One region of the Streptomyces sp. NPDC030991 genome, then DNA from elsewhere that is predicted to be linked to it. Evidence: riboswitches for the same ligand, from Rfam matches in the RefSeq annotation. Region 1 holds a riboswitch; the other holds the start of a gene.
The links. Region 1 has a riboswitch for glycine ahead of gcvT (glycine cleavage system aminomethyltransferase GcvT). Riboswitches for the same ligand answer to the same signal wherever they lie in the genome.
Positions count from the first base shown of each region.

Region 2: it holds a riboswitch for glycine, as region 1 does, so the genes downstream of both, gcvP (aminomethyl-transferring glycine dehydrogenase) here and gcvT (glycine cleavage system aminomethyltransferase GcvT) in region 1, are expected to answer to the same signal.

Region 1 is NZ_JBVIFR010000007.1:318,286-327,803, reverse strand. It holds gene ACZ45E_RS16450 (L-serine ammonia-lyase) at 58-1,440, opposite strand; gene glyA (serine hydroxymethyltransferase) at 1,612-2,901, opposite strand; gene gcvH (glycine cleavage system protein GcvH) at 2,907-3,284, opposite strand; gene gcvT (glycine cleavage system aminomethyltransferase GcvT) at 3,376-4,482, opposite strand; glycine riboswitch at 4,535-4,653, opposite strand; glycine riboswitch at 4,654-4,761, opposite strand; gene ACZ45E_RS16430 (AAA family ATPase) at 4,974-5,555, shown strand; gene ACZ45E_RS16425 (enhanced serine sensitivity protein SseB) at 5,645-6,421, shown strand; gene ACZ45E_RS16420 (enhanced serine sensitivity protein SseB C-terminal domain-containing protein) at 6,540-7,334, shown strand; gene ACZ45E_RS16415 (ABC transporter permease) at 7,638-8,642, shown strand; gene ACZ45E_RS16410 (ABC transporter substrate-binding protein) at 8,756-9,518, shown strand, end outside.
Region 2 is NZ_JBVIFR010000016.1:186,702-196,219, forward strand. It holds gene ACZ45E_RS28020 (substrate-binding and VWA domain-containing protein) at 1-291, shown strand, start outside; gene ACZ45E_RS28025 (glutamate-cysteine ligase family protein) at 316-1,836, opposite strand; gene ACZ45E_RS28030 (hypothetical protein) at 2,361-2,948, shown strand; gene ACZ45E_RS28035 (DUF5999 family protein) at 3,288-3,488, shown strand; gene gcvP (aminomethyl-transferring glycine dehydrogenase) at 3,553-6,438, opposite strand; glycine riboswitch at 6,623-6,717, opposite strand; gene ACZ45E_RS28045 (PRC-barrel domain-containing protein) at 6,832-7,197, shown strand; gene ACZ45E_RS28050 (DNA polymerase IV) at 7,243-8,628, opposite strand; gene ACZ45E_RS28055 (MerR family transcriptional regulator) at 8,675-9,298, opposite strand; gene ACZ45E_RS28060 (bifunctional nuclease family protein) at 9,491-9,518, opposite strand, start outside.

The sequences.
Region 1 (9,518 bases):
CAGGGAAGCCCCTGACAGCGCCGAAAGCCACGAACGCGCTGGTCAGGACCCCATCTCCTAGCACTCGATGATGTTCACCGCGAGCCCGCCCCGCGCCGTCTCCTTGTACTTGACGGACATGTCCGCGCCGGTCTCCTTCATGGTCTTGATGACCTTGTCGAGGGAGACCTTGTGGGAGCCGTCGCCGCGCATCGCCATCTTGGCGGCGGTGACGGCCTTCACGGCCGCCATGCCGTTGCGCTCGATGCAGGGGATCTGGACGAGGCCGCCGACGGGGTCGCAGGTCAGGCCGAGGTTGTGCTCCATACCGATCTCGGCCGCGTTCTCCACCTGCTCGGGGGAGCCGCCGAGGACTTCGGCGAGCGCGCCCGCCGCCATCGAGCAGGCCGAGCCGACCTCGCCCTGGCAGCCGACCTCGGCGCCGGAGATCGAGGCGTTCTCCTTGAAGAGCATGCCGATCGCGCCCGCCGAGAGCAGGAAGCGGACGACGCCCTCCTCCTTCTCCTGGTCGGAGCCGCTGGGCACGAAGTTCACGTAGTAGTGCAGAACCGCCGGGATGATGCCCGCCGCGCCGTTGGTCGGGGCGGTGACCACCCGGCCGCCCGCCGCGTTCTCCTCGTTGACCGCCATCGCGTACAGGGTGATCCACTCCATGGCCTGCGGCAGCGGCTCGCCCTCGGCGCGCAGCTTGCGGGCCGAACTCGCCGCACGGCGGCGGACCTTGAGGCCGCCGGGCAGGATGCCCTCGCGGGACATGCCGCGCGACACGCACGCCTGCATCACGCGCCAGAGCTCCAGCAGCCCGGCGCGGATCTCGTCCTCGGTGCGCCAGGCCTTCTCGTTCTCCAGCATCAGCGCGGGGATGGACAGGCCCGTCTCACGGGTGAGGCGCAGCAGCTCGTCACCGGTGCGGAACGGGTACTTCAGGACGGTGTCGTCCGGCACGACCGGGTTCTCGCCCTGGACGGCGTCCTCGTCGACGACGAAGCCGCCGCCCACGGAGTAGTACGTCTTGGAGAGCAGCTCGGCGCCCTCGGCGTCGTGGGCCCACAGCCGCATGCCGTTGGCGTGGTAGGGCAGGGTCTCGCGGCGGTGCAGGACCAGGTCGTCGTCGTAGGCGAAGGCGATGTCGTGCACGCCGAGCAGGTTGATCCGGCCGGACGACCGGATCGTCTCCACCCGCTCGTCGGCGTGCTCGACGTCGACGGTGCGCGGTGACTCGCCCTCCAGGCCGAGCAGCACCGCCTTCGGGGTGCCGTGCCCGTGGCCGGTCGCGCCCAGCGAGCCGTACAGCTCGGCGCGTATGGAGGCGGTGTGGGCCAGCAGGCCCTCGTTCTTCAGCCGCCGCGCGAACATCCGCGCCGCGCGCATCGGGCCGACCGTGTGGGAGCTGGACGGGCCGATGCCGATCGAGAACAGGTCGAAGACCGAGATGGCCACGGTGAGACTCCAAAAGGTGGTTGGTAGACGCCGTTGTCTGCCGGGGTGGTGCGGTGTGCAAGGGCGGTGCATGGCACGGGGCACCGTGCGTCCTGGTTCCTTGTGGTTCCAGTGTGCGCGGTGCCCCGGAAGTGTGTACGTACACAAGGGTACGTAACTGCCGTGAAATCCCTACAGGCCGGGGTAGAGCGGGTGCTTCTCGGCCAACGCGGTCACCCGGGCCTTGAGCGCCCGGGCGTCGGCCTCGGCGAAGGGGGCGGGCGCCTTGAGGGCCTCCGCGATCACGTCGGCGACCTCGGCGAAGTCCTCGGCCGTGAAGCCGCGGGTGGCCAGGGCGGGCGTGCCGATGCGCAGGCCGGAGGTGACCATCGGCGGGCGCGGGTCGTTCGGGACCGCGTTGCGGTTGACCGTGATGCCGACCTCGTGGAGACGGTCCTCGGCCTGCTGACCGTCGAGCTCGGAGTCGCGCAGGTCGACCAGGACGAGGTGCACGTCCGTGCCGCCGGAGAGCACGTTCACGCCGCGGGCGCGGGAGTCCTCGGAGGTCAGCCGCTCGGCGAGGATGCGGGCGCCCTCGACCGTACGGGCCTGGCGCTCCTTGAAGCCCTCACTCGCCGCGATCTTGAAGGAGACCGCCTTCGCCGCGATCACGTGCTCCAGGGGGCCGCCCTGGAAGCCCGGGAAGACGGACGAGTTCAGCTTCTTCGCGAAGTCCTTCTTGGCGAGGATGATGCCGCCGCGGGGGCCGCCGAGCGTCTTGTGGGTCGTCGAGGTGACGACGTCCGCGTGCTCGACCGGGTTCGGGTGCAGCCCCGCCGCGACGAGACCGGCGAAGTGCGCCATGTCGACCCAGAGGTACGCCTCGACCTCGTCGGCGATGCGCCGGAACTCGGCGAAGTCCAGCTGACGCGGGTACGCCGACCAGCCGGCGATGATCACCTTCGGGCGGTGCTCCTTGGCGAGCGCCTCGACCTCGGCCATGTCGACCAGGCCGTTGTCGTCGACGTGGTACGGGACCACGTTGAACTGCTTGCCGGAGAAGTTCAGGCGCATGCCGTGCGTGAGGTGGCCGCCGTGCGCCAGGTCCAGGCCGAGGATCGTGTCGCCGGGCTTGGCGAGCGCGAAGAGGGCGGCCTGGTTGGCGGAGGCGCCCGAGTGCGGCTGCACGTTGGCGTACTCGGCGCCGAACAGCTCCTTGACCCGGTCGATCGCGATCTGCTCGGTGACGTCGACGTGCTCGCAGCCGCCGTAGTAGCGGCGGCCGGGGTAGCCCTCGGCGTACTTGTTGGTGAGGACCGAGCCCTGGGCCTCCATGACGGCGACCGGCGCGAAGTTCTCCGACGCGATCATTTCCAGGGTCGACTGCTGGCGGTGCAGCTCGGCGTCGACGGCCTCGGCCACCTCCGGGTCGAGCGTGTGCAGGGACTCGTTCAGTACGGACTGCGCAGAGATGTCGGTCATGGGGGTCAGCTCCCGGAGAACTCGGTGTACTCGTCGGCGGTGAGCAGGTCCTTCGGCTCCTCGGCGATCCGGACCTTGAAGAGCCAGCCGCCCTCGAAGGGGGCCGAGTTCACCAGGGACGGGTCGTCGACGACGTCCTGGTTGGCCTCGGTGACCTCGCCCGAGACGGGGGAGTACAGGTCGGAGACCGACTTGGTGGACTCCAGCTCGCCGCAGGTCTCGCCCGCGGTGACGGTGTCGCCGACCTCGGGGAGCTGGACGAACACGATGTCACCGAGCGCGTTGGCCGCGTGCTCCGTGATGCCGACCGTGGCGACGCCGTCCTCGACGGCCGACAGCCACTCGTGCTCCTTGCTGTAACGCAGCTGCTGCGGGTTGCTCATGATGCGAATTCTCCTGTACGCGGGAGGGTGCTGGTGACAGTGGGGGAGGGCGCGGGGATGACGAGCGTCACTTCCGGCGCTTGTGGCAGCGTCACTTCTGGCGCTTGTAGAACGGCAGGGCCACGACCTCGTAGGGCTCGTGCGTACCGCGGATGTCGACGCCCACGCCCGTGGTGCCGGGGCCGGCGTGCGCGGCGTCGACGTACGCCATGGCGACCGGCTTGCCCAGGGTGGGGGAGGGGGCGCCGGAGGTGACCTCGCCGATCACCTGCCCGTCGCGGACCACCGGCATGCCCGCGCGCGGGACGCGGCGGCCCTCGGCGATCAGGCCGACGAGCTTGCGGGGCGGGGCGGTCTCGGCGCGCTCGGCGGCGGCCGCCAGGGCCTCGCGGCCCACGAAGTCGCCGTCCTTCTCGAACTTCACGACCCGGCCGAGACCCGCGTCGAACGGCGTCAGCTCCGTCGTCAGCTCGTGCCCGTACAGCGGCATGCCCGCCTCCAGGCGCAGCGTGTCGCGGCAGGAGAGGCCGCAGGGGACGAGGCCGTACCCGGCGCCCGCCTCGGTCAGCGCCTGCCACAGCTTCTCCGCGTCGCCGGGCGCGACGAACAGCTCGAAGCCGTCCTCGCCGGTGTACCCGGTGCGCGCGATGAGCGCCTCGACACCGGCGACGGTGCCCGGCAGGCCGGCGTAGTACTTCAGCCCGTCCAGGTCGGCGTCGGTGACGGACTTCACGATGGCGGGCGAGTTCGGACCCTGCACGGCGATCAGCGCGTACGCGTCCCGGTCGTCGCGGACCTCGGCGTCGAAGCCGGCGGCGCGCTCGGTGAGGGCGTCCAGCACGGTCTGCGCGTTGCCGGCGTTGGCGACGACCATGTACGTGGTGTCGGCGAGCCGGTAGACGATCAGGTCGTCGAGGATGCCGCCGTCCGCGCGGCAGATCATGGTGTAGCGGGCGCGGCCGACGCCGACCGTGGCGATGTTGCCGACGAGCGCGAAGTTCAGCAGCGCCGCCGCGTCCGGGCCGGTCACCGTGATCTCGCCCATGTGGGACAGGTCGAAGAGCCCGGCCTTCGTCCGCACGGCGGTGTGCTCGTCGCGCTCGCTGGCGTAGCGCAGCGGCATGTCCCAGTCGGCGAAGTCGGTCATGGTCGCGCCCAGCGAGCGGTGCAGGGCGTCGAGCGAGGTCGTACGGGTCATGGCTGGTGCTCCCGGGCGTGACGGCGATGGCGAGGGGTCCCCCGTGGCGGAGGCCTCCCCATCTGTCATCGGAACCTGAGAGGTTCGCCCCGACCACACGTACTGATGGTCATGGCTTGCACCTTGGGTGGGGCCGCCGTGCTGGACGGACGGCCCGCTTTTCAGATGTGCCTCGCCCGCGCGGTACGGGGCCTGAGAGATTCAAGGGAGGGACTTGCTCCTTCGGCGTCCGGGTACCCGTCGTGCTGGTGGGTCCCGGAACTCTCCCGCGCGGATTCAAGCGGCCGGTATGCGGTTGTGTGCGTGTGGCGGGCACATCATTGCATGCCCGCGGAACGGGGAAACCCCACGCCGGGCATTACCTTCTCTTTACACTTGGCGGGCAGAAGTGCCTGGGCGGAACGGGGAGGACGATCACGGTGCACAAGGCGATCGCGGGGGCGTACGCGACGACGGCTTCACCCGTGCCGGCGGTGGTCCCGAGGGCGCGGATGCCGCGCCGTCGCCAGGTGCGCGATCTGCGCGGGCGCGGCGGCCGCACACCGCGCCGGATCGGCTTCGCCGCGGGGGACCTCGTGGTGCTCTCGGGGCTGCCGGGCAGCGGCAAGTCCACGCTGATGCGCCGGGCCGTCACGGCGCTGCGCATCGACTCCCAGGACGCCCGGGAGCGCTGGGCCGCCCGCCTCCCCGGTCTGCCGTACGCGCTCTACCGCCCGCTGGTCCGGGTCGCGCACTACGCGGGGCTGCGGCGGGCGATGCGCTCCGGCGTCAGCGTCGTCGTGCACGACTGCGGCACCCAGGCGTGGGTGCGCCGCTGGATGATCCGCGCTGCCCGGCGCCGCGGCGCCTCCGTCCACCTGCTCCTCCTCGACGTCCCGCCCGGCACCGCCCTCGAGGGCCAGGCGGAGCGGGGCCGCGGGGTGTCGCGGTACGCGTTCGCGCGCCATCGCCGGGCGGTGGGCGCGCTGGTGACGTCGACGGAGCGGGGCGATCTCCCGGCGGGCATCGAGTCGGCGGTGCTGCTCGACCGGGCGGCGACCGACGCCCTCGGCGGGATCACGTTCCGGGGGTGAGCGGGACGAGCGGGAGCACGCTCCGGGGACAAAGGGACCACCGGAAGACCCTTGGGGCCCCTCTGGCGTACGGGTTATCGTCGGCGGCTATGGAACACCCGGCATTTCACGAGGACGCGCACCCCCATCCGACGCACGGCTGGCCGGCCAACGAGCTGGAGCAGGTCCTCGGCGCCGCGCTCGGCGTCGAGGGCGCAGGCGCCCGCATCGTCGAGGTCCTCGGCCGCAGCCCGGTCTGGATACCGCTGCCCCAGGGCGGCAGCCCCGAGAGCCGTGACCTCGACCTGCCGACGTTGGAGATCGAGGGCCAGGCGTACGTCCCCGTCTTCAGCTCCGAACAGCAGTTCATGCAGGTCACCGGCGGCCGTATGCACTGCACGGTCGCCCCGGCCGTCGAGTTCGCGCGCGGGCTGCCCGCCCAGGTCGGGCTCGCGCTCAACCCGGACGGCGCCGTCGGCATCCCGCTGCCCCCGGCCGCCGTCGCCGAACTGGCCCGCAGCGGACGCACCCCGCTGGACGGCCCGTCCACCGGCGGTCGCGTCGTGCTCTGCGAACCCGACTGGCAGCACGACCCGGTGGACTTCCTGGCGACGGTGCGCGAGGAGTTCGAGGCGGCCGGCACCGTACTGAGCGCCCACCGCTGCCTCGCCGTCGTCGAGGACGCGGACCCGTCCCTGTTCATCGGGGTGCGGCTGACCCAGTGGGAAGGCGCCGCGCGGGACCTCCCGCTGGACGCGCTGGGCCGCGCGCTCGGCCGGACCCCGGTCGCCTGGCCGGTGAACCTGGTCTTCCTCGACGTCACCCAGGACCCGGTCGCCGACTTCCTGCGCACGCGCGTACGTCCGTTCTACGCACGGGAACGGTGACGTCGTCCGTCAAGTCGGTGTCAGTGACGCCGCTTAAGCTGGTTTCATGACCTGACCGGGCGGCGCTCCGCCCCCGGTCACGGGCGGAACACGGACGTTCACGAAGGGGCGGTTACGGGTGAGTGCGTCGGGCACGGCCGCGGCCGGACAGGTCGAGCACATGCTGCGCCAGGTGACCCCCGGGCGCTACGACGCGTACGAGGCGCTCCTTGCGGCCCTCGCCGACCCCGCCGCCGGGCAGGTCTGGATGCTGCTCTGGCACGGCCAGGCCGGCTCCCCCGACGCCCAGTACGGGAACATGGACGTGGACGGTTTCTCCTACGCGCCCTGCGTCACCTCCGCCCAGGAGCTCTCCGCGTCCGGCTGGTCCCGCGCCTACGAGGTGGTCGGCGGCGTCGACGCGGCCCGCACCCTCTACCCCGACCACTACGGCCTGTGGCTCAACCCGCACGCGCCCGGCGGCGGCGTGGGTGTGCCCTGGCTCGACCTGCGCCGCATCGCGGGCGGCCTCGACCGGCAGCCGGCCGGACCGCTGCGGCTGGCCGAACCGACCATCGAGATCCCCCAGTTCTACGCCCTGCTCGCGCAGAACGCGCACCGCACCACCGCGGTCCGCTCGCTGCGCCGCGCCTGGGTGCAGCCCGCGATCGGCGCGCCGTACCTGGCGATCGGCCTCGACGTCTACGACACGTCGCCCGCCTCCGTGGACGCGGTCCGCGCGATGATGCAGCAGTCCGTCGCGGCGGTCCCGGACGGCCTGCCGGTCTCCACGGTCGCCATGTCCGACGAGTACGACCCGGTGGCGATGTGGCTGCGCGCGAACGCGCGCCCGTTCTACGACCGCGAGGCACATGCCGCGCCGGCCGCCCCGGCCGGCGGGGGTTACGGATTCCCGCCGCCCTACGGAGCCTGAGCGAGGCCGGGCGCCGAACTCGCGTGTCGCAATAGCGAGTTGTGGGGCCAATGTCCGACCTGGCGCCCCTTCCGACCCAACTGCCCACTGTTCGCACCCCGTTCACAGCTGTCCGGATAACGGAACACCCCTGACAGCATCACGTTTAGGCATCCTTTCCCCGTCAAGTCTGGCAACAGATCGCACACAGGTTGAAGACTCCGGCAGCAGGGGGCTTCGCCTCTGTGTACGACGGACTGAATCACGCCGCTACAGCGGCAAGTGCGGGCCGGTCACCGCCGGTTGAGAGGGGTCCTTGCCACGATGACGGCACCATTGCACGACACGACCGCGGAAGTGGAGCCGACCGCCCCGGTCGACGCCGCCGCGAGCGGAGCCGGCCGCAAGGTCGAGGGCAGGTCGCTGAAGCAGATCGCCTGGAACCGCCTCAAGCGGGACAAGGTCGCCCTCGCCGGTGGCATCGTTGTCGTCTTCCTGATCCTGGTGGCGGTCTTCGCCCCGCTCATCGTGAGCCTGCTCGGGCACCCGCCGAACGAGTTCCACCAGGACAAGCTGGACCCCCTGACGAACCTGCCCGACGGGTCCCTCGGTGGTGTCAGCGGTGACTTCCTGTTCGGCGTCGAGCCCAACAAGGGCCGCGACGTGTTCAGCCGCATCGTCTACGGCGCCCGGATCTCCCTGCTCGTGGCCTTCCTCGCGGCGATCGTCGCGGTGGCGCTCGGCACCCTGTTCGGCATCGTCGCCGGCTACTTCGGCGGCTGGATCGACGCGCTGATCAGCCGCGTGATGGACGTGCTGCTCTCCTTCCCGCAGCTGCTCTTCATCATCTCCCTGGTCTCGGTGCTCCCGGACGACCTGCTGGGCCTGACCGGCAGCGGGGTGCGCATCGCGGTCCTCGTCATGGTCATCGGCTTCTTCGGCTGGCCGTACATCGGCCGCATCGTCCGTGGCCAGACGCTCTCGCTGCGCGAACGTGAGTACGTGGAGGCGGCCCGGTCGCTGGGCGGCGGCTCCGGCCACGTCCTCTTCCGCGAACTGCTGCCGAACCTGGTCGCGCCGATCGTCGTCTACATGACGCTGATGATCCCGACCAACATCCTCACGGAGGCGGCGCTCAGCTTCCTCGGCGCCGGAGTCCGGCCGCCCACGGCGTCCTGGGGCGGCATGCTCCGCGACGCGCTGGAGACGTACGAGCACGACCCGATGTTCATGGTCTTCCCGGGCGTCACGATCTTCATCACCGTCCTGGCGTTCAACCTCTTCGGCGACGGGCTGCGTGACGCGCTCGACCCGAAGGGGACCCGGTAAAGCCACAGACCGCCTGGTCTGTAACGAACTGCCCCTGCCGCACTGTCAGGTGGCTCGACTCCATGGTTCTCCGGCTGCTGGCCCGGGACCGCGATCTCGGAGGTTACGAGAAAATGCCCACAGGTTCCTCGAAACGACGGCTCGCCGCCGGCGCGGCCCTCGTCGTCGCGGCGCTCGTGTCGACCACGGCGTGCGGCGGCGGTGACGGTGACTCCAAGGACTCGTCCAAGGGCGCCGGTTACGACGCGGCGTACAACAAGGTCGCCAACGCCTCCACGAAGAAGGGGGGCACGCTGAAGATGGTCGGCAAGCAGGACCTCGACTCCGCCGACCCCCAGCGTGCCTACTACGGCATGTCGTGGGACTTCATGCGCTTCTACACGCGTCAGCTCGTGACGTTCGCGCCGAAGCCGGGCGCCGCGTCCACCGAGCTCGTCGGTGACCTCGCCAAGTCGACCGCGAAGATCTCCGACGGCGGCAAGACGTACACGTACGAACTGCGCGACGGTGTCACGTGGGAGGACGGCTCGCCGATCACCGCGCAGGACATCAAGTACGGCATCGAGCGCATCTGGGCCTCGGACGTCATCACCGGCGGCCCGCAGTACCTGAAGCAGAACCTGGACCCCAAGGGCGAGTACAAGGGCCCCTACAAGGACAAGTCCAAGGACAAGCTCGGCCTGAAGTCGATCGAGACGCCGGACGCGAAGACCATCGTCTTCAAGCTGCCCAAGCCCAACGGTGACTTCGAGCAGTTCCTCGCCATGCCGTCCGGCTCGCCGGTCAAGCAGGCCAAGGACACGGCCAACAAGTACACCCAGCACCCGTTCTCGGCCGGACCGTACAAGTTCCAGTCGTACAAGGCGGGCAAGAAGA
Region 2 (9,518 bases), on a different contig from region 1:
TCCTCCTACCGGAGCGGCAAGTTCAACGCCGTGGTGGTGGTCACCGACGGCGTCAACGAGGACCCGGGCTCGATGTCCCGCAGCAGCCTCGTCTCCCGGCTCGGGGAGCTCACCGACTCCGAGCACCCGCTGCCCCTCATCGTCATCGCCGTCGGCCCGGAGACCGACAAGGACGAGATCGAGCAGATCGCCGAGGCGACCGGCGGCTCGGGTCACCAGGTGAGCGACCCGGCCGACATCCAGCAGGTGATCCTCAAGGCCATCGTCCAGGCGGGCGCCCGGAACAACTGAGCCGCCCGGCCGCCCCGCTGCCCCCTAGCCGAGCGGCACGGCGGGTTCCGGCAGGCCGACGGGCCAGGTGTGCACGGGCTCACCCACGTGCATCAGCTCCGCATAGCGGCGCGTGGTCGCCGCGAGCGCCGCTTCGCGCCCGAGGCCGCTCTCCAGGGCCCGGTGGTACGTCGCCGCCTGCCACGCGGCCCCGTTGGTCCGCCGCGCACACCGCTCCTCGATCACGCCCAGGTAGAAGTCGCGGTCCGCGGGTTCCACGCCCCAGGCGTCCAGCCCGGCGGCCGCCAGCGGCAGCAGCTCGTCCCGTACGAGGGTGACGGCCGGCACCTGCTCGGTCCCGCCGAACCGGCCTCGGCGGGGCCACTCCAGGCGCGCGTCGATGCCGTGCCGGCAGGCGGTCTCGAAGTTGCGGGCGGCGGCGTCGAAGGAGAGCCGCGACCAGACCGGCCGGGACTCCTCGGCCAGCGCCCGTACGATGCCGTAGTAGAAGGCGACGTTGGCGATGACGTCGGTGACGGTGGGCCCGGCGGGCAGCACGCGGTTCTCGACGCGCAGGTGCGGGACGCCGTCGGCGATCTCGTAGACGGGCCGGTTCCAGCGGTACACCGTGCCGTTGTGCAGCACGAGCTCGGCGAGGTTCGGCACGCCTCCCTTGTCGAGCACCTCCAGCGGCTGCTCCTCGTCCAGGATCGGCAGCAGCGGCGGGAAGTACCGCACGTTCTCCTCGAAGAGGTCGTAGGCCGAGTCGATCCACCGCTCCCCGAACCAGGTCCGCGGCCGCACCCCCTGGGCCTGCAACTCCGGCGGCCGGGTGTCCGTGGACTGCTGGAACAGCGGGGGCCGCGACTCCCGCCACAGCTCGCGCCCGAAGAGGAACGGCGAGTTGGCCCCCAGCGCGATCTGCACCGCGGCCACCGCCTGCGCGGCGTTCCACACCGCGGCGAACCGGCCCGGGGTGACCTGGAGGTGCAACTGCACGGAGGTACAGGCGGCTTCGGGCACGATCGACGAGGAGGTGCTGGTCAGCCGCTCCACGCCGTCGATGTCGAGCAGGAAGTCCTCACCGCGCGCGGCGACGATCGCGTCGTTGAGCAAGGTGTACCGGTCGACGTCCGACAGGTTCCCGGAGACGAGGTCGTCCGCGTTCAGCGTCGGCAGAATGCCGATCATCACGATGCCGGCGTCGACCTCGTTGGCCTTCCGATGGGCATAGCCGAGCCCGGTCCGCAGCTCCTCGGCGAGCTGGTCGAGAACGCGGCCGCCGAGCTGGTGCGGCGCGATATTCACTTCGAGATTGAACATCGCCAGTTCCGTCTGGAAATCCCGGCTCGCGATCCTCTCCAGTACTTCCGCATTCATCATTTTCGGCATCCCGTCGGGCCCGGCGAGATTCAGCTCGATCTCCAGCCCCATGAGATTCCTGGGCCGGTCGAACCTCTTCTCCTCCAGGAGCCGCCCGAGCCCCGCCAGGCAGTCGTGCAACTTGCGCCGGTACTGCTGCCGATCGGCCCGATCGACCGCGCCCGCAGCGACCTTCTTCCCCATGGGAGCACCCTTCCTCGCATGGGCAGCCCGTCGATCCGGCCGCGTGTCACGGTGGATGATGCCCAGGAATGTGATCGATAACGCCCCGCGCGGGCCTGCGGAGCAGTACGCTCAGTGCAGATACCCGGCGGCACATTCCTTAGGCATGGGGCCTTCCGCAGATTCAGCTACGAGGGCTTGGTGAAAAACGCCGACGAGAATCGGCCGTCCGCCCGATCGGACAAAGCCGAGGTCACACGGCACGAGCCCCTGGGAAATCTACCGGACGCCGACAAAATACCGTGAGAACGACGGCCTGATAGCACCTTGCGTACCCGGACGGCACTGGTAGCGGAAACATCGAGTGAACACGCGTCGTATAAACTCCGCGAAAGAGACAGAGAGTTGGCGCCCGCGTCCAGGCTTCCGCCTTCTCTGCCCCGTGTCACTTCGCGCACTCCCGCGCACCGAGCAGCAGACAGCGCCGTCCGCTCGTCCCGCACCGCCCTCGCACCACGTGCCTGTCGAATGAGAGGCGACCCACCATGCCGCTGCATGTCCCCCCGGCTCCCGCGCCCGCCCTCCGCAGCGTTCTCACGGCCCTAGGTTCCCCCACCGCCGTCCGTGAAGCCCGCACCCCTTCCCTGCGCGCCGCGCAGGGGCCGGCAAGTCCCGAACTCCCGCTCCCTCTCCATGTGTTGGAACACGTCACCGAGACCACCGGACGGCCCTCGCGCACCCGCCTCACGGGCTGGCGCTTCGTCGTGCGGTGCGGGGATCGCGCGGTGGCCGCCGCCGACACGATGCTCACCCCGGACGGCTGGGCCTTCTCGCACTTCTTCGAGGGCCCCTACGTCACCTCCACCGAGCGTGCCCTGCGCCAGGCGGAGGCCCTGCCGAAGACCTACCAGCCGCGGCTGCTCTCCGTGCCCGAGCTGTACATGCTCACCCTGTGGCTGCACGGGGACCACACGGCCGACGCGTCGAGCGGTCATCCGGCGGCCGACGACATCCTGGTCCCGCTCGCGCCGGCGCCGCCCGGCATCGCGGCCCACCGCCCGCACCGCGTGGCGGAACTGCTGTCGGTCCTGGCCCTGCGGCTGACGCCGTCCCGGGCCGTTCTGCTCGCCTGACGCGACCGGAGAGGATCCGCCCGCACACCGCTCCACGAGACCTGTGCCCCGCGCCGCCCGCCGTCCGGTCGCGGGGCACAGCCATGCCGGAGCGGACTAGTCCACTCCGGCCACCCCGAACCACCCGAAGGGACAATGCACTTGGGCTGAACCGTCCGCACGGGTGACGCGTCTCCATCCAGTGAGGACCGCTGCTACGAAATCCCTGCGGATTGACGCCCACAGGGCAACACTGGGTTCCGGACCGACTGAAAACGGGGGGCGGCCATGAACAAGACTTCACGCCGCAGCACGGACGCCGACGTCATCGAGATCACTACGCAGCGAAAGAACCCATCCATGTGCCAGCACCAGCCATCGTGCCCCACAGCAGAATCCGCGGACAGGGAGGCCGCGCTTCCCGTGGCTCACCACCCGGAGCAGGGCTGGAGCCTCCTGTGCAACGGGGTCCTGCTCTTCGAGGACACCGGCGAGCTGCTCCCCAACGGCACGATCATCGCCCCGCACCGACCGGTGGTGGCGGTGGTGACAGCGGCATAGCGCCGTACGGAGCGCGCGGAGCCGCTTGCACCATCCGGCGGCCCCGCGCGAGCGCCTCAGCCCCTCACGCCTCGTAGGCGTCCAGCGGCGGGCACGAGCAGACCAGGTTCCGGTCACCGAAGGCCTGGTCGATCCGGCGCACCGGCGGCCAGTACTTGTCGGCGGCGGCCACCCCCGCAGGGAAGACGGCTTCCTCGCGGCTGTAGGCGTGCTCCCACTCACCGCTGAGCATCCCGGCCGTGTGCGGCGCGTTGCGCAGCGGGTTGTCCTGCGCCGGCCACTCGCCGGAGGCGACCCGCTCGACCTCCCCGCGAATGGCGATCATGGCCTCGCAGAAACGGTCCAGCTCGTCGAGGTCCTCGCTCTCGGTCGGCTCGATCATCAGCGTCCCGGCGACCGGGAACGACATGGTCGGCGCGTGGAACCCGTAGTCGATCAGGCGCTTGGCGATGTCGTCGACGGTGACCCCGGTCGCCTTGCTGAGCGGCCGCAGATCGATGATGCACTCGTGCGCGACGAGCCCGCCGGGCCCGGTGTAGAGCACGGGGTAGTGCGGCTCGAGCCGCTTGGCGATGTAGTTCGCGGAGAGCACGGCGACCTGCGTCGCCCGCTTCAGCCCCTCGCCGCCCATGAGCCGCACGTACGACCACGAGATCGGCAGGATCCCCGCGGAGCCCCACGGCGCGGCCGAGATCGGTCCGACGCCGGTCTCCGGTCCCGCGGCCGGCTGCATCGGGTGGTTCGGCAGGTACGGCGCGAGGTGCGCGCGCACGCCCACCGGGCCCACGCCGGGGCCGCCGCCGCCGTGCGGGATGCAGAACGTCTTGTGCAGGTTCAGGTGCGAGACGTCGCCGCCGAAGTGCCCGGGCTTGGCGAGCCCCACCAGCGCGTTGAGGTTCGCCCCGTCGACGTACACCTGGCCGCCGGCGTCGTGCACGGCGGCGCAGATGTCGGCGACGTGCTCCTCGAAGACGCCGTGCGTCGACGGGTAGGTGATCATGAGGACGGACAGCTGGTCGGCGTACTGCTCGATCTTGGCGCGCAGGTCCTCGACGTCGATCTCGCCGTCGTCGGCGGTCTTCACGACGACGACCTTCATCCCGGCCATCACGGCGCTCGCCGCGTTGGTGCCGTGCGCCGAGGACGGGATGAGGCAGACGGTCCGCTGCTCGTCACCGTTGGCCCGGTGGTAGCCGCGCACCGCCAGCAGCCCTGCGAGTTCGCCCTGCGATCCGGCGTTCGGCTGCAGCGACACCTTGTCGTACCCGGTGACCTCGGCGAGCTGCTCCTCAAGCTCCGTGATGAGCGTCAGGTAGCCCTGCGCCTGCTCGGCCGGCGCGAAGGGGTGCAGCTGCCCGAACTCGGGCCAGGTGACCGGCTCCATCTCCGTCGTCGCGTTGAGCTTCATCGTGCAGGAGCCCAGCGGGATCATGCCGCGGTCGAGCGCGTAGTCGCGGTCGGCGAGCCTGCGCAGGTAGCGCAGCATCGCGGTCTCGGAGCGGTGCTGGTGGAAGACGGGGTGCGTCAGGATGTCGTCGCCGCGCAGCGCCGCCGGGGGCAGCGCGTCGACCGTCCCGGCGTCCAGCGCCTCGATGTCCGCCTCGACGCCGAACGCGCCCCAGACGACGTGGAGTTGACCCCGGGTGGTGGTTTCGTCGCAGGCGACCGAGACGTGGTCGGCGTCGACGAGGTGTACGTTGACCCCGCCCTCCCGGGCGGCGCGGACGACCTGGGCGGCCTTGCCCGGCACCCGGACGGTCAGAGTGTCGAAGTACGCGCCGTGCACGACCTCGACCCCGCCCGCCGACAGACCCGCGGCCAGCAGCGTGGCGTAGCGGTGGGTGCGCCGCGCGATGGACCGCAGGCCGTCCGGTCCGTGGTAGACGGCGTACATGCCGGCCATGACGGCGAGCAGGACCTGGGCCGTGCAGATGTTGCTCGTCGCCTTCTCGCGACGGATGTGCTGCTCCCGCGTCTGCAGGGCGAGACGGTACGCCTTGTTGCCGTCGGCGTCGACGGAGACACCGACGAGCCGCCCGGGCAGCGACCGGGCGAACTTCTCCCGTACGGCCATGTAGCCGGCGTGCGGTCCGCCGAAGCCCATCGGCACACCGAAGCGCTGCGTCGTGCCGACGGCGATGTCCGCGCCCAGCTCGCCGGGCGAGGTGAGCAGCGTGAGAGCGAGCAGGTCGGCGGCGACGGTGACGATCGCGCCCAGTTCGTGCGCCTGGTCGACGACCGGCTTGATGTCACGGACGGCGCCGGAGGCCCCCGGGTACTGCACGAGCACGCCCACGACGCCGCGCTCGGCGATCTCGGCCGGGATGCCGTCGCTCAGGTCGGCGACGACGATCTCCACGCCGGCCGGCTCGGCACGTGTCCTGATGACGGCGGCGGTCTGCGGCAGCGCGTCGGCGTCCACGAGGTACACGCCGCTCTTGACCTTGCCGACGCGCCGCGACAGCGCCATGGCCTCGGCGGCGGCCGTGCCCTCGTCGAGCAGGGAGGCGCCCGAGGTGGGCAGGCCGGTCAGTTCGGCGACCATCGTCTGGAAGTTGAGCAGCGCTTCGAGGCGGCCCTGCGAGATCTCCGGCTGGTACGGCGTGTAGGCCGTGTACCAGGACGGGTTCTCCATGACGTTGCGCAGGATGACGGGCGGCGTGAACGTCCCGTAGTAGCCGAGCCCGATCATCGAGCCGAGCACCTGGTTGCGGTCGGCGAGGGAGCGCAGCTCGGCGAGCACCTCGGCCTCGGTCCTGGCGGCGGGCAGCTCCAGCGCCTCGGCGCTCCTGATCACGTCCGGCACCGCGGCCGCCGTCAGCTCGTCGAGCGAGCCGTAGCCGACCTGCGCGAGCATCTTGGCCTGCGCGGCGTCGTCCGGACCGATGTGGCGCTGCTCGAAGGGGATGCCCTGCTCCAGAGCGGAGAGCGGAGTACGGTTGGCGGTCATTGCGGAGGCCTCCTGGTCATCGCGACCTGCGAGGGGCACCACGGCGTGGCTGCCCGGACGGCCTCCCCCTCTGTCATCTCAACCTGAGAGCTTCACCGGTCCACCCCGCGCGAGCACGGAACACACCGGCTTTCACCGTCGGTGAGAGCGGAAGACGTGCACCCGCCCTGCTTTCCAGAGTGACCTCGTCCGTGCGGTACGTGGGCCTGAGAGATTCCGGGGAGGATTTGCTCCTTCGGCGCCTCCGACGGTGGTCGGAGACTCTCCCGCACGGGGTCAGCAGCCGCTTGCCAGCCTACCAGCGGCGATATGACCGGTTCCCTCGAGTGGCCGCCTTCCCCAATGTGCTCTTTCGTAGTGCTTACAGACGAGTTGCGACCATCTGGAGGGCACGTGCAGACCCACGTCGATCCGCGCAACCTGATCGGCCGCAAGGCGCTCGACCGCAACGGAGCCAAGATCGGCACGATCGACGAGGTCTACCTCGACGACGCCACGGGGGTGCCGGAGTGGGCGGCGATACGCACCGGCCTCTTCAGCCGCGACGCCTTCGTCCCCCTGGAACCGAGCCAACTGATCGACGGCGCCCTCCGCGTCCCCTTCGAACGCGCCCTGATCAAGGATTCCCCGGACTTCGGCGTGGGCCGCCACCTCTCCCCCGAGCAGGAGCTCCAGCTCTACCACCACTACGGCCTCGACCTCACGGCCCCGCAGCCCCCGGACATCCTGTTCGGCCGTATCGCGGGCACCGAGGAGTAACGGGCGCGGACGAGCCGCCCTCCACCGCACAGGCCCCGCCCCCGTCTAGGCCCGTTCCGCCCGCTCTGCCCGCTCCACCAGCGGCAGCGGCTCCGCGGGCTCCAGCAGCGGGTCGTCGACCAGGAACGTGCGGACCCGCCCCGGCCCCTTCGCGTACGGCGTCTCGAACCGTACGGTGACCCGCCCGAGCCCGCTGCCCTGCACCCACCCCGGCCCGAACTCGGCGTGCCGCACATCGTGCCCGGCCATCCAACGCCGCTCGACAGGACCGGCCTCCACCGCCGCGACCTCGACCCGCTCGCCCTCCTCCGCGGCGGCGTCCACCGCGCCCCGGCCCCCGCCCCGCTCCTCCTCGGCGGCGGCCGCCTGGGCGAACAGGTCCTCCTGCGTGAAGTCGGCGAGCCCGCTCACGCCGACCCCGAGCAGCCGCACCCCGCCCGTCGTGTCCACGGACTCCAGCAGCCGCGCCGCGGCCTCCCGCACCACCGCGGGATCATCGGTCGGCCCGCGCAGCGTCTCGGACCGCGTCAGCGTCGAGAAGTCGTACCGCCGCACTTTCAGGACGACGGTCCGCCCCGACCGCTCGGCCGCCCGCAACCGCTCCACGCACCGGTCGGCAAGGCGCTGCACCTCCGCGCGGACGCGCACCCGGTCGTGGATGTCCACGTCGTACGTGTCCTCGACCGACACCGACTTCGAGTCGCGCTCGGCGACGACGGGCCGCTCGTCGTGGGCCAGCGCCATGGCGTACAGATGGCCCCCGTGCGACTTCCCCAGCAGCCGCACCAGCTCGTCCTCGCCCGCCTCGGCGATCTCGGCGACGGTGAGAATCCCCGCGCGCCGCAGATGGTCCCCGGTCGCGGGCCCGACCCCCGGCAGGATCCGCACGGACTTCGGCCCGATCAGCGCCCGCTCGGTCCCCGGCCGTATCAGCACCAGCCCGGCCGGCTTGGCCTCCTCCGACGCGATCTTCGCCAGCATCTTGGAGGCGGCGAGCCCGACGGACCCGGTCAGTCCGGTCACCCGCCGGATGTCCGCCCGCAGCCGCACCCCGACGGCCTCCGCGGAAACGGCGTCCCAGGCCACCTCACCGGCCTCCAGATCGACGAACGCCTCGTCGAGGCTCAACGGCTCCACGAGCGGCGAAAGCTCCCGCAGAAGCCCCATCACCTGTTCGCTGACCTCCCGGTACAACCGGAACCGCGGCACGAGGTACGCGGCATTGGGCGCGAGCCGGCGCGCCTGCCCCATCGGCATCGCCGAGTGCACCCCGAACTTCCGTGCCTCGTACGACGCCGTCGCCACGACACCGCGCGGCCCGAGCCCGCCCACGACGACCGCTTTCCCGCGCAGGCTCGGCTTGGCCGCCTGCTCCGCCGAGGCGTAGAAGGCGTCCATGTCGAGATGCAGAATCGTCGGCCCGGCTCTCACTCCACCGATGCTGCCCTACGCCACTGACAACGCGGCCGCACGAGGGTCACACCGCGCGGTTGCGCCGCCTCGCGAGCTCGTCCGCGGGGTTCTGCCCGATCAGCGTCTCGCCGGTGTCCACGCGCTCGCCGTGCAGCTGTGACAGGGCACTCTCCACGTCCCGCCAGACCACGCCCACGGCGATCCCGAAGATTCCCTGACCACCCTGGAGCAGCTCGTGCACCTCGGCCGGCGACGTGCACTCGTACACAGTGGCGCCGTCGCTCATGAGCGTCATGCGCTCCAGGTCCGCAAAGCCCCGCTCCCGCAGGTGCTGCACGGCTGTACGAATGTTCTGCAACGAGACGCCCGTGTCCAGGAAGCGCTTGACGACCTTGAGCACGACGACGTCGCGGAAGCTGTACAGACGCTGCGTCCCCGAGCCGTACGCAGGCCGCACGCTGGGCTCGACGAGGCCGGTCCTGGCCCAGTAGTCGAGCTGTCGATAGGTGATACCGGCCGCCGCGCACGCGGTCGGACCCCGGTACCCCACTTCCTCCTCGGAAGCCGCTCCGCCGCTCTCCCCCGCCACCGCAGACACTGCCTGCGGGCGCTGCGGAGTGTGATCGGCCGCGCTGCCGTGAAACGAGTACGGACCGCCCGTCGCCGTACCGTCGCCGCTGCTTCTCACGCCGACCTCCTCTTTGACCTGCCCTCTCGACGGTAGGCAGTCACAAGGGGTGCGTCAACGAACGCCACACTCGCCACGCCGAGTGATAATCACCCTAAGAGTGGTTTCCCGTATCCCACCGCGGGGAAAGGCTAGCCGAATGTGCCGAGGCGGCCGCCGCTGGGCGACCGCCTCATGGTCATTTTCCACCGATCATTGACTGTTCGTCCCGAAGTCCTCG